Regions from separate parts of the Bacillus sp. 3255 genome, predicted to be linked through region 2. Evidence: riboswitches for the same ligand, from Rfam matches in the RefSeq annotation. Region 2 holds a riboswitch; the other holds the start of a gene.
What was found. Region 2 has a riboswitch for cyclic di-AMP ahead of J2X61_RS16920 (CAP domain-containing protein). Riboswitches for the same ligand answer to the same signal wherever they lie in the genome.

Region 1: it holds a riboswitch for cyclic di-AMP, as region 2 does, so the genes downstream of both, J2X61_RS31245 (C40 family peptidase) here and J2X61_RS16920 (CAP domain-containing protein) in region 2, are expected to answer to the same signal.

Annotation. Positions count from the first base shown of each region.
Region 1 is NZ_JAVDUS010000026.1:4,140-9,918, forward strand. It holds tRNA gene J2X61_RS31230 (tRNA-Pro) at 1-23, shown strand, start outside; tRNA gene J2X61_RS31235 (tRNA-Gly) at 33-103, shown strand; gene J2X61_RS31240 (aldo/keto reductase) at 304-1,236, shown strand; cyclic di-AMP (ydaO/yuaA leader) riboswitch at 1,358-1,505, shown strand; gene J2X61_RS31245 (C40 family peptidase) at 1,507-2,409, shown strand; gene J2X61_RS31250 (hypothetical protein) at 2,579-3,238, shown strand; gene J2X61_RS31255 (glycosyltransferase family 2 protein) at 3,303-4,487, opposite strand; gene yyaC (spore protease YyaC) at 4,632-5,123, shown strand; gene J2X61_RS31265 (ABC transporter ATP-binding protein) at 5,136-5,779, shown strand, end outside.
Region 2 is NZ_JAVDUS010000010.1:178,957-184,735, reverse strand. It holds gene J2X61_RS16935 (hypothetical protein) at 88-399, shown strand; gene J2X61_RS16930 (ATP-dependent DNA ligase) at 471-1,319, shown strand; gene J2X61_RS16925 (alpha/beta-type small acid-soluble spore protein) at 1,384-1,608, opposite strand; cyclic di-AMP (ydaO/yuaA leader) riboswitch at 1,805-1,939, shown strand; gene J2X61_RS16920 (CAP domain-containing protein) at 1,947-2,600, shown strand; gene J2X61_RS16915 (GerAB/ArcD/ProY family transporter) at 2,648-3,733, opposite strand; gene J2X61_RS16910 (Ger(x)C family spore germination protein) at 3,976-5,169, opposite strand; gene J2X61_RS16905 (GerAB/ArcD/ProY family transporter) at 5,166-5,779, opposite strand, start outside.

The DNA of each region.
Region 1 (5,779 bases), on a different contig from region 2:
ATGTTCAAATCGTGTCGTCCCGATAAATATTCGCGGGTGTAGTTCAATGGTAGAACTTCAGCCTTCCAAGCTGGTAGCGTGGGTTCGATTCCCATCACCCGCTTCACAAGAGAAAGATCACCTTCGGGTGGTCTTTTTTCGTTTCCAGCGGAGAACGAAGTGAATGCCGCCGGGGTTCAACCACCCATGATGAGGTTTCTTGGCAAATGGTGGCCATAAGCGTTATACTAAATATGTTAACGTGTGCAAAGGCAGACATATTTTCATACCGCAAATTTATTTCAAAGAAATGAGGTCGGCAACGTGAAAGCGAAAAAGCTAGGAAATGCCGGATTTGACATCTCAACCATCACCTTCGGATGCTGGGAATTGGGCGGCGGCCCATGGGAGTTCACGAACGATCAGAACAACATAGCACTCATCCGCCAAGCGTTCGAGCAGGGAGTTACGACGTTCGATACCGCTGAAGGCTACGGGAACGGACACTCGGAAGAAATCGTCGGAGCCGCATTGGCCGATATACGCAAGGATTGTATCATCACGACTAAGGTGAGCAGAAGCAACTTGAGTCCTCAAGATGTGCGCAAATCCGCTGAGAACAGTCTCTCGCGCTTGAAAACAGACTACATAGATATTTATTACATTCACTGGCCATCTTTTGAAATCCCGGTACAGGACACGCTCTCAGAATTCGTTAAGCTGAAAGAAGAAGGCTTGATTCGCGCGATCGGAGTGTCCAATTTCTCCTTGGAGCAGCTGAAGGAAGCGGTAAGCTATGCGCAGATCGATGTGATCCAGCCGGAATACAGCTTGCTGCACAGAGCCATCGAACCGGAAATTGTACCGTTCTGCGAGGAACACAGCATCGGCATTATGAGCTACAGCTCGATCGCGAAGGGGATTCTAACCGGTGCCTTCCATCTTCAAGGCAAAACGCTCAAGGCGGATGATTTCCGTAGTACAAGACGGTTATTCTTGCCCGAGCACATGGAGGCGGAGAAGGAGCTTCTGTCCCTGATGAAAGAGCTGGCCGATGCGAAGCAGGCAACCGTATCGCAAATCGCTATCGCATGGCTGCTTCATCAAGAGGCGCTGACTTCCGCCATTATCGGCACGCAGGATGAGCATCATCTCCGTAACAATGTTGCCGCGGCAGCGCTCGAGCTATCCGCATCCGAGCTGGAGCAGCTGAGCGCAGTCAGCAACCGCGCATTATCGGTGATCGGCTATAACTAATGGCAAGGGGTTAAGCGATTCTGCTTAACTCCTTTTTGCTGTTCTGGGTGTGCTTTTCATTGGTAAAACTTACCTCACCATAAAAGTTGTACCTCTCTAGGAAACTATGCTAGTCTAACATAGACAAAAAATGCCGAATCCTGGAGCAGCAAAAGCTCCGGTACGGGGGACTTCTTTACTTGGGGTGAATGAGCGCTGCCCATGGCGCACTAGGGAAAACCTCTTCCCGAACCCGTCAACTAACCTCGGAGGCTTCAAGGAGGCAAAGCTTTGAAATCTTTTTCATCACGTCTTATTTGTTCATGCGCTCTGCTCTGCGCCGCTGTTCCTCTGTTTGCAGCTCCAGCCGCCGAGGCTTCGCAAGCCGCTCCGTCCGACCGTACTGTCAAGGTACAGGTCAATGACGAGCTGCTGAAGTTCCCGGAAGTGCAGCCTTACATCGATGCCCAAGGCATCATGCAAGTGCCGCTCCGGGTGTTGTCCGAGAAGCTGGGCTATCAGGTAAGCTGGGAGAAGCTGGCCAATGAGATCGAAGTCACGCTGGTCAATAAGCAGCAGTCGATCATGCTGGTTACCGATCAGCAGCAGGCGATCGTGAACAGTAAGAAGATCAGCATGGAAAGCGCTCCAACCGTTTACGAAGGCAACACCTACGTTCCGCTGCGTTTCATCACCGAAACGTTCGGTTCGCCGATTGAGTGGAATGAACCTAACCAGATTGCGATTGTAGAAACGGACGGACAATCGCACAAGCCGGCCTGGATAGCGCCGCCGCCGGCTCCGAAAGCGGCTCCGAAAGCCGCGCCTGCCGCCGTACCCGTAAATGAGCAAATCATCCAAACGGCTAACGCTTATATGGGTGTGCCTTATGTATGGGGAGGAACGACGCCGAACGGATTCGATTGCTCCGGTTTCGTAAGGTTTGTATATCAAGCCAAAGGCATTGAGCTTCCGCGTACATCCGCGGAGATGCACAGTGAAGCAGGCACCCAGGTGACCGATTTGAAGGTCGGAGATTTGGTGTTTTTCGCTTCCAAAACCGTGAATCACGTAGGCATTTACTTGGGCAATGGCCGCTTCATCTCAGCGACTAGCTCCAGAGGCGTGGCCGTGGACAGCTTATCCAGCTCGTACTGGAAAGCAAGGTACGTCGGAGCGAAAAGAGTTCTATAAGGTAAGAACGACACGAACACCTGTTTCCCATGCGTCTTTCGCAAGAAAGCCATCGGGAGCAGGTGTTTCTTTTTATGCAAAAAAATGCGATTTTTATCGAAATTTTATGATTTTTAGCCTATAATGAAGAAATGTTTGGAAGTCAGAGAGAGCGGGTGAACACGCACGCATGCAACTAAGTGTCTGGAAAAGCTGGTTTCACAAAATAAGACATTCGAATAAGACCGACAGCATGTATACCGTGGATAAGGGGCCTGCCATTCCAGAGGAGATCCGGGGGGTCATTCAACAGTTTTTCCGCACGTATAACCATTTCAAGGGAGCCAGAAGCCTGCAAACGGATACGTTTATTAGAGAAGTATTTTATGCGACGAGACAGGATCCCCGGGATCAAAGAACGATCGAAGAGATGGAAGCCTATATTCAACACAAAAATGTGCAGCGGCTGCGTCTGAAATCCTACGTGATCGATGAATATTTGCGCTTGGGCGAGAAGGTTTGCATGATTGGGGTTACGCGGGAATTCAGCAACAGCTTCAAGAATCGCGTGCTTTATTTTCTAACGAAAGAAGAAGGTTCCTGGAAATTTCACCATATCGCCAGATCCCATCACGGGACGGTGCTGGATAAGTTTCAGATCAAAGAACAAACAGGCTTTGTAATAGGCAATGAGAAGGCCGCTCTCCTCTTTATGACACACACCAGTTCCGCCGATGCCTCGACCTACATGACGGGCGATTATGTCCATGTAGAAGGATATCTGGAAGTGGAGCACGAGATAGGCAGCCCTCTGTACTATCGGGTCGTTCGGATGAATCGCGTTCATTAGAAGCCGTCAAAACCGTCTAAGCCGGGTAAGCACTGATTCGTAAGCTTTGCTCATAGAGTAACGCTTATTTGGCGTTTCGTTTCAATTCGCGTAAGGCGTAGAAGGTTCCTCGCCAGTAGATGCCGCCTTGCCGCCAAGTCAGCCATACGGAGCGAACGATGGTGTACAGCAGCAGCGACGCACTGACCGGAAGCAGATAAGCTTCCTCCCCGTTACTGCTCATCAGACGGCTCATTAACTTACGGTACATCCATATCTGCAAAATGACGGTGGCCGCATAAACCGCTCCGCGCCAGTCCCACAAGAAGAGCAGGCCCAACCACGGCCAGATGAAGAAGACGAGCTGTCCGAGGCAGGCCAGCAGGGCGATGAAGTAGCTGTAGCGAAAGCCGGAGAACAGGTTTTTCTCCAAGCCGATAACCGCCTCTCTCAAGGAGCGATACCATTCCACCTGAAGATGGTGTCTGGCGGACAGCACTCTTTGCCGGAAACCGGCTTTCTTCAGCGAAATGCCTAATTGCAGGTCGTCATCGGGTCTAAGCGCGATAGCTTGATGGGTGCCAACCGCTTCATAGGCGCTGCGGCTTACCATATTGAAGGCGCCGATGCCGATACCCGGTTCCCGCGGGTTATCGAGATTAGCCCGCCAAGGCCGGACGAATAAGGAGAAAGAGAACAGAAAGAAATGGACGAAGCCCTTCAGCAGCCGGCCCCTGGCTATCATATGCGGGGTCAGTGTGAGATGGTGGACATCGTGTTCTTTCATATAAGCGACAGCGTCGGTAATCGTGCCGGGCGCAAACAAAATATCCGCATCGGTAAACAGCAAATACTGGCCTCTGGCCTGCAGGTAGCCTTGGTACAGGGCATGGTTCTTGCCTAACCAGCCTTCGGGCAGATGCGTGATATGGATAATTTGGAGCTTAGTGCGAATCTCGTTCTTGCCCTCCGACCACTTGCGCAGCTCTTCCAGCCGTACGCCGGTAGCATCCTGGGAGCGGTCGTTCACCGCAATGATCTCAAGACGCGGATAATGCTGCGAAAGGAGGTGCTGAACGGTTTCCTTGATCGTGCGTTCCTCCTCCTTGGCGGCAATAATGACGGAAACAAGCGGAGGCTTGTCCGGGATACTGACCGCCCGCGGCAGCGTGCGCAGGAGTTCAAGACCCCTATGCACGTCCAAAGTAACATAGAGCCAATAGAATAAGGTTAAAATGCCCATAATTCCGATAACACCGACAGTGGACACGATAGACCTCCTTGTGAAAGAATAGAAGTTGACCGCATTATATCATTCATCCTTGATGTAGAGGAAATTTTACGAAATGCTTGTAGAGGAGGTAATGATGAAGTGGAACAAAGGCAGCAAATCCAAGAGCAGTTTTGGAAAAAGATGAATGGCGACCAGCTCGCCTTATTCCTTAAAGCCGTAGGGACGGCGTCGAAGCTTGAAACAAGCAGGCTCTCCTTCGTCTGCATAGGAACGGACCGGTCGACGGGCGATGCCCTGGGACCGCTGGTAGGCAGCAAGCTGACGGAGCTTGGGTACCCGCATGTTATAGGGACGCTCGAGCTGCCCTGCGATGCCAGCAACATCATCACGCGGCTGCGGGAAATTCCGCCGGACAGCGTAGTCATTGCGATCGATGCTTGCTTAGGTCAAAAGCTTTCCGTCGGCATGTACCAGGTCTCGAACCAACCGCTGGCTCCCGGGAAGTCGGTCGGCAAAGAGCTGCCGCACGTCGGCGACTTCACGATTGCCGCTATTGTCAATGCGGACGGACCGAGACAATATAGTGTATTGCAAACGACATCGCTTTACAGGGTGATGAACATGGCGGATGAGGTCGTCAGGGCGATCCGTTATGCTTTTCCCCTCAAATAGACAGCAGGGGTGATGATAATGGGACCAGGTGGTCTAGGGCGACTCTCCGATCGGGATCGGCCCAAAGCGAAGCTGAAGGACGTATCCGTCCGCAGAATTCTGACGCTGTTCCGGGGCTATTGGAGCCAACTGCTCGGTATTATCGGGTTGGCTCTGCTTGGGGCTGTGGTCGGATTAGTCCCGCCGCTTGTCATGAAGGAAATCATTGATGTCGCGATTCCGCAAGGGAGCATGCGGCTGCTGGCCTGGATGGCGCTGCTCATGCTGCTGCTTCCCGTCATTAGCGGTGTGCTCGGCGTCTGGCAGAACCATTTGAATACGAAAGTAACCCAAGGCGTAATCCGGGATTTAGGGCTGTCGCTGTTCCAAAATTTGCAGAGACAATCGATGGCGTTCTTCACGGACGCCAGGTCGGGCGAAATCGTGCAGCGAATTACGGGCGACGTACAGGCGGTGCAGGGTGTCGTTACCTCCCTGGTCGTGTCGACGATTACCCAACTGGTTATTGTCGTAACGACGATTGGCATTTTGTTCGCGCTGGATTGGAAGCTGGCGGTGATTTCCGTGTTAATTTTGCCGCTATTCATGGCACCGGTGAAGAAAGTATCCAAGCTGCGCAAAGCGCTGCGTATCGAAACGCAGAAGGTACGCTCGGA
Region 2 (5,779 bases):
TCAAAATAGCCCACGATTTTTCTCATTGACACATCGGCCGCTCGTTCTATTTAATAGAAGCATACATAATAGAATTGAGGCTGATCCGTGAATCGCAAACCAACGCTCTGGACACTAATTGCAACGCAAATTTTCTATCTTTTATTTATCCTGGTATGGATGTTTATTGCCGGTATGTCGGTTATGATGTTCGATAGCCCTGATGCGGCAAGCAAGGCCACAACCTGGCTCATCTTCGCAGCCATCTTATTGTACCCTGCGGGCGTGCTGACAGCGCTCATTGCCGGGTGGCTCATGTTCTCCCGCCGGAGATACAGAGCCGCACTTCTTTGGAACTGTATTCCCCTCATCTGGATTTTGCCGCTGGGCGGTTTTTTTGCCTACGCCAACCTGAGCTAAGCTTGTTTCCTTCAAGTACCTATAGGCAGGAGAACGGCCATGCAGTATCATCTTACATAGGGTGATCTCACATGTTCATTGCTCCTATGCTTCTGCAAGACGCCAAAGATAACAGACCTTATAACAGTAAACATCATATAGCTGAAGTGAAATTAGACGGCCTTAGATGTATTGTTTCTCATATGGATAAACTCTATGTATATACGCAAGACGGTCAATCGGTTACGCACAAATTTCCGGAACTGTTCGACTGTCCGCTGCCGGAAGGAACGATTCTTGACGGAGAATTGATCATGATGGATGATCAAGGCAGGCCTGATTTCGAGGCGATGTCCGCGAGATTTTTGTCTCCGACGGACCGAACGCCCGTTATTTTTGTCGCCTTTGATATTTTGCGGCATAAGGGCATTGACATTACAGGCTTGCCTTTGCTTAAGCGCAAAGAACTGCTCGATCAAGCGTTTGTCGAGAATGGCCATTATCGTAAGATCAAGATTCATGAAGGTAAAGCGGTCGATTATTTCGAAACAATCCGAGAGCGGGGGCTTGAAGGCATCGTTCTGAAGTCCAAGAAGGATCATTTCAAATACGAGAGCAACAAACGCTCCAGACAGTGGCAGAAGGTCATCAATTGGACGTATGCGGATGTCTATATTTCCGGTTACCGCAAGCACAATTTTGCCCTGTTGGCATCGATCGACTCGGCGAATGGCGCCAAGCTTCCGGCCGGCGTCATTGAGACAGGACTTACCCCTCTGCAGCAGAATCTGTTTGACGGAGTCAGGCAGCGTCTGGTTTTGAAAGAAGACCAACATTTTGTCTACATGGAACCTCTCCTCATGGCAAGAATCAAGACACGGAACTGGACCAAGAACGGCAAGCTGCGATCTCCTGTTTTCATGGAATTTGTCAGGGCATAAACAAAAAAGACTGGAACACCAAGGAGGAAGTGGTGGTACAGTCTTTTTGTTTATTAGGCGGAGTTTAGCGTCTGAATGCCGCCCCGCTTAGTTGTTGTTCGGCGATTTGCACAAGTCTTCTTGTAATGTGTCCGCCGATCGCGCCGGTATCGCGCGTTGCCATGAACCCGTAATATCCGTCTTGCGGAATCTGAATACCGAGCTCTTGCGCGACCTCGTATTTCATTTGGTCAAGAGCTGCTCTTGCTTGCTGGACAACTAAGGAATTGCTGTTTCTGTTGCTAGCCATGGGGTTCACTCCTTTATTTGGTGTACGAGTAGTTTGTGGAAGTTTTGGTTATTTATGCATGCGTATTGAAAAAAAATACTTGTTCAAAAACGTGACAATAGAGTTTGAATGCGTTTGCAATCTACTGGTGGAAAATTTTGTGCCATGTTTTCGCGATATCCGCGTGTTACAATCGGAAAGATCCGTTATGGATCTAAAACCTAGAAGGCCGAAGCTTCTCCGGAAGCACGGGGGACCCAATCTTTGGGGTGAAGCCGCAGAACAGCGGCCGGGTGATTCCTCTTTGACCCGAATCCGACAGCTAACCTCGCAGGCCGTAAGAAGGAGAGAATAGCAGCATGAAACGTTATACCAAATTCATCGTAACAAGCGCATTGACCCTGAGCGTTCTGATGGGAGGAACTGCGGCGATGGCCGCGACGGCTACGCATACGGTGGCGGACAACGATACGATGTGGCTTATTTCCAAGAAATATGGCGTCAGCCTCACATCGCTTATTCAGGCTAATCCGCAAGTGGCGAATCCGAATGTCATCTGGTCCGGCATGAAGCTGAACATTCCCGGAGCTGCTCAGGCAGGAGGCTCTCAAACGCAAACACCAGCGGAGACGGCGCCCGCACAATCTGCTTTCGCCAGCCAGGTTGTCACACTAGTGAACAAGGAACGGGCCAAAGCAGGTCTTGGAGCTTTGACGAGCGACACCGTGCTGACCGGCATGGCGCTGGACAAAGCAAAGGATATGTACAATAACGGTTACTTCGATCATACTTCACCGACATACGGTTCCCCATTCGATATGATGAGCTCTTATGGCATTCGTTATTCTTATGCAGGCGAGAATATTGCCAAAGGACAGCAAACGCCTGAAGCTGTGATGACCGCATGGATGAACAGCACAGGACATCGCCAAAACATTTTAAGCCCTAATTTCAATAAAATCGGCGTCGCTTATTACAACGGTGTATGGGTGCAGGAATTCATCCAAAACTAATCGAAACGAACAGCCCTTGGACTCTCCCGGCGAGAGAACCAAGGGCTTTATTTATGCCGATTTTGCCGCCAATGGGCTAGTCCCCACATCAGCAATGGCAGGCTGACCGAATAGAGCGGGAAAAAGAACGGGATGGCAATTTTCTGCGGGAAGATGACCGAGCTTTCGATGAAGTCCCGCGGGATCACGGCGATAAGGACCGCGGCCGGAGCGACTACCCCCATCAGGCGTCGCCACTTTTGAACGCCGAGGCCTAGGGCGGTGCCGTAGGTGCAGATGAAGAAATACAGGGACACTTTGGTGAACACGCTCATAATCCAGATCGCAACCACGAAGGAGTCCAGGTTTTGAAAGAAATCGTAATAGCTGATATAGTGTACCAGATTGAAATAAGGATACGTCTGGCCGGAGGCGGTACGCTCACCGAAAACGGATACGATCAGGAACGTTGAAATGCTCGTAACCAGTCCCGTTATCGCTACGCCGAGCAGAGCGGGTCTTACGCCTGACGTCGGTTTGGACACGAAGGCCAGCAGAATTAACAGCATCATGCAGTCGCCCAGGAAGGTCGAGGTCGGCAGCGCCCCTTGAAGAATTACCTTCACACCGGTGTCGGCATAGATGGGGAGGATGTTGTCGAGATGAATGTTTTTCATACTCAGCAGGACCGGGATCGCAATGCCTAGCAGCGTAATGGGCCCCAGCATCTCGCAGCATCGGGCAAGCGCCTCTATGCCGGAGTAAGTTACATAAACGGCTACGAGCAGCATGCCGAGGATGGGAACGAGGATAGGCGTTCTGGGCAAAATGGTTGCGACAATGAACTCCGCATATTGCCGTAGGATAACCGCAAGCACACTGTACCAGTAAATAAAATACAGCCAAGCAACCCCCTGCCCAAGATAACGGCCAAATATGCTCTTGGCGTAGGACATAAGCGTCTGCCCAGGGAACACCAGGCTCACGCGGGTGCAGACATAAGCGATTCCGACCCCGATGCCGGTTGCGCAAAGCGTTGAAATCCACGCATCCTGCTTGGCCATTCGTATAGACGGGTTAATGGTCAGCAGGACTGTCATGCCGATTTGCATGGTCATCATCATCCAGAATAGTTGTTTCCCGCTGATTCGCATGTCCATATAAGCTCCTTAATGTTCCAGAAGTTGGCCTAGCGGGTGAAAGAGGTAGTTGACAAGTTGACTCGGGCCGGGCAACCTGGGATTTATCACCAGTGATATAGCGAGAATCCAGCACAAGGCTAGAATCGAGAGGTAGGCCGCCCGTTCTTTCTTAGGTGCGTGTCTCAGCCGGTAAAACCATTGGATTACCGTAATGAGCAAGCTCACGAGCATGAATGCCGGAATATCCTTAGGCGTCATTTCGATGTTTCCTCTCCTTCATCTAACTTTCTTACGCTTGATAACCCTGGACGCAGCATGTTGGCGTCGGAATGAACGGTGACTTCGACTTGCGGGAAAATGTCATCCCAACGTTTTTTGTTTTCCCGCCATTCCTTCGGATAAGCACGGTGAAACTCTCCGGAGAAATCCAAAATGTCCGTCTTCATCTCCTGCTGCAATTTCCGTAATGCAAGTCCGACGCGGTTCTCAATATCTCGGTTCATAGCGGCTTCTACGGCTTTGACGGCTGCGGGGTTGGTGACCAAGTCCAGTTTCGTCGTGTTCTGTATGGCGTCGTCTTCCGTATGAATCCAGACGTTCATTTGCCATTTGCCATTCTCGATGAGGGGCTCCAGCTTTGTTTTGCTTTTGAGCAGCCGCAGAGAAACAGTCCCGCTCACGCCTTCCGGTGTCACGGTGATGACCGCGGTTTTCATTTCATTCCGCAGCCATAATAGACCGCGCGTTGTAACGTCATCGATGCTGCCGACCATTTTATCGTCCTTAAACACGGCGGAAGCATTCACGAAGCTTTCCGATCGATCCGGATTGCTAGGCGACTTCGGGGAGAGGATTTCGAGGAGCGGCAACGCTGCTGAACCGGATTGATTCGCCAGCATTTGCGCCAAATCGGCCATCGTGACACTAAGAATAATTTTACTTTTGCCGATCTCCCTCATGACTTCGGACGTATTCCGCTCAAGCCTCGTATTCATTTCAAGAATCTGCCGCGCATTTCCCTTACACACATAGACATAAGCACGCTCTCTCGGCTGCGGGGCTCTCATCAAATAATCGATATCATCACGAATGCCGCCGCGCGCCAGGGCTTCGCCGAAAATAATAATCTCCGTATGTCCCCAGAAAATTTTACGAGGCAGCTTCTCCTGCAGCTTGGACAGGGCGTCGGCAATATTCACGCCGACCGCCGATCGAACGAAGGAGGTTTGGCTGCCGCCTCCTTTGCTGCTGATTTCCATCCCGCCCCCGGCATTTGAGCTGCGCGGGACGAAAATCTGAATCGTGACTTCGATGAGTTTATCGTCGTAATTATCAATAGCCGCTCCGGTGACGAGCGCTAGATCGTTAACCTCTGTACGGTCCCAGCAGCCTGTCGCTACCACCGAGAAGAGGCAGGATAGAACGGCAAGCTTCCCCAAGCGGATCATCCTTGCCGCCCCCTTCTGAAGCTGGCGGCAAGCAGCAGAGCGCACGGGATACCGAGCTGCGTGAGCATGCCCAGGAACGGGATGGTTGTTCCAAGCGTACGCTTGAGCTCTTCGAAATTTGGCGACACCCAGAAGCTGAAAAGGATGATAAGGATACCTACCGGAACGATGAGCGCCTTATAATCGGGCAGCCCCAGCCACTGGGCCGTACCGAGGACGGTGGCATAGTAGATTAACGAAATTTTGACGAACATGCCGATAATCCAGATGGCCATCAACAGCGATTCCGCATGCTCCATGAAGTCGGCGATGGAAATGTACCGAACCGCCACGAGGAACGCGTAGTTAAATTGAACGGTAAGCGGACCGAATAAGAGCAGTATCGTCAGATTAATCACTAGCAGTGTGAACATCACGGATCCTACACTAATGAAGCACCAAGTCAGTATATGTTCCTTACGGTTGATCAAAGGGAAGAGAAAGGTCAAGATATAAAACTGTGTAAACCAAGAGGCTGGGACCAACGAGCCGACCAGCAGCGGAAGCGGGCCGTTTCCCATAATGGGAAACATCTCTTTCGGATGAAGATCGGGAATGAGCAGAACGACCA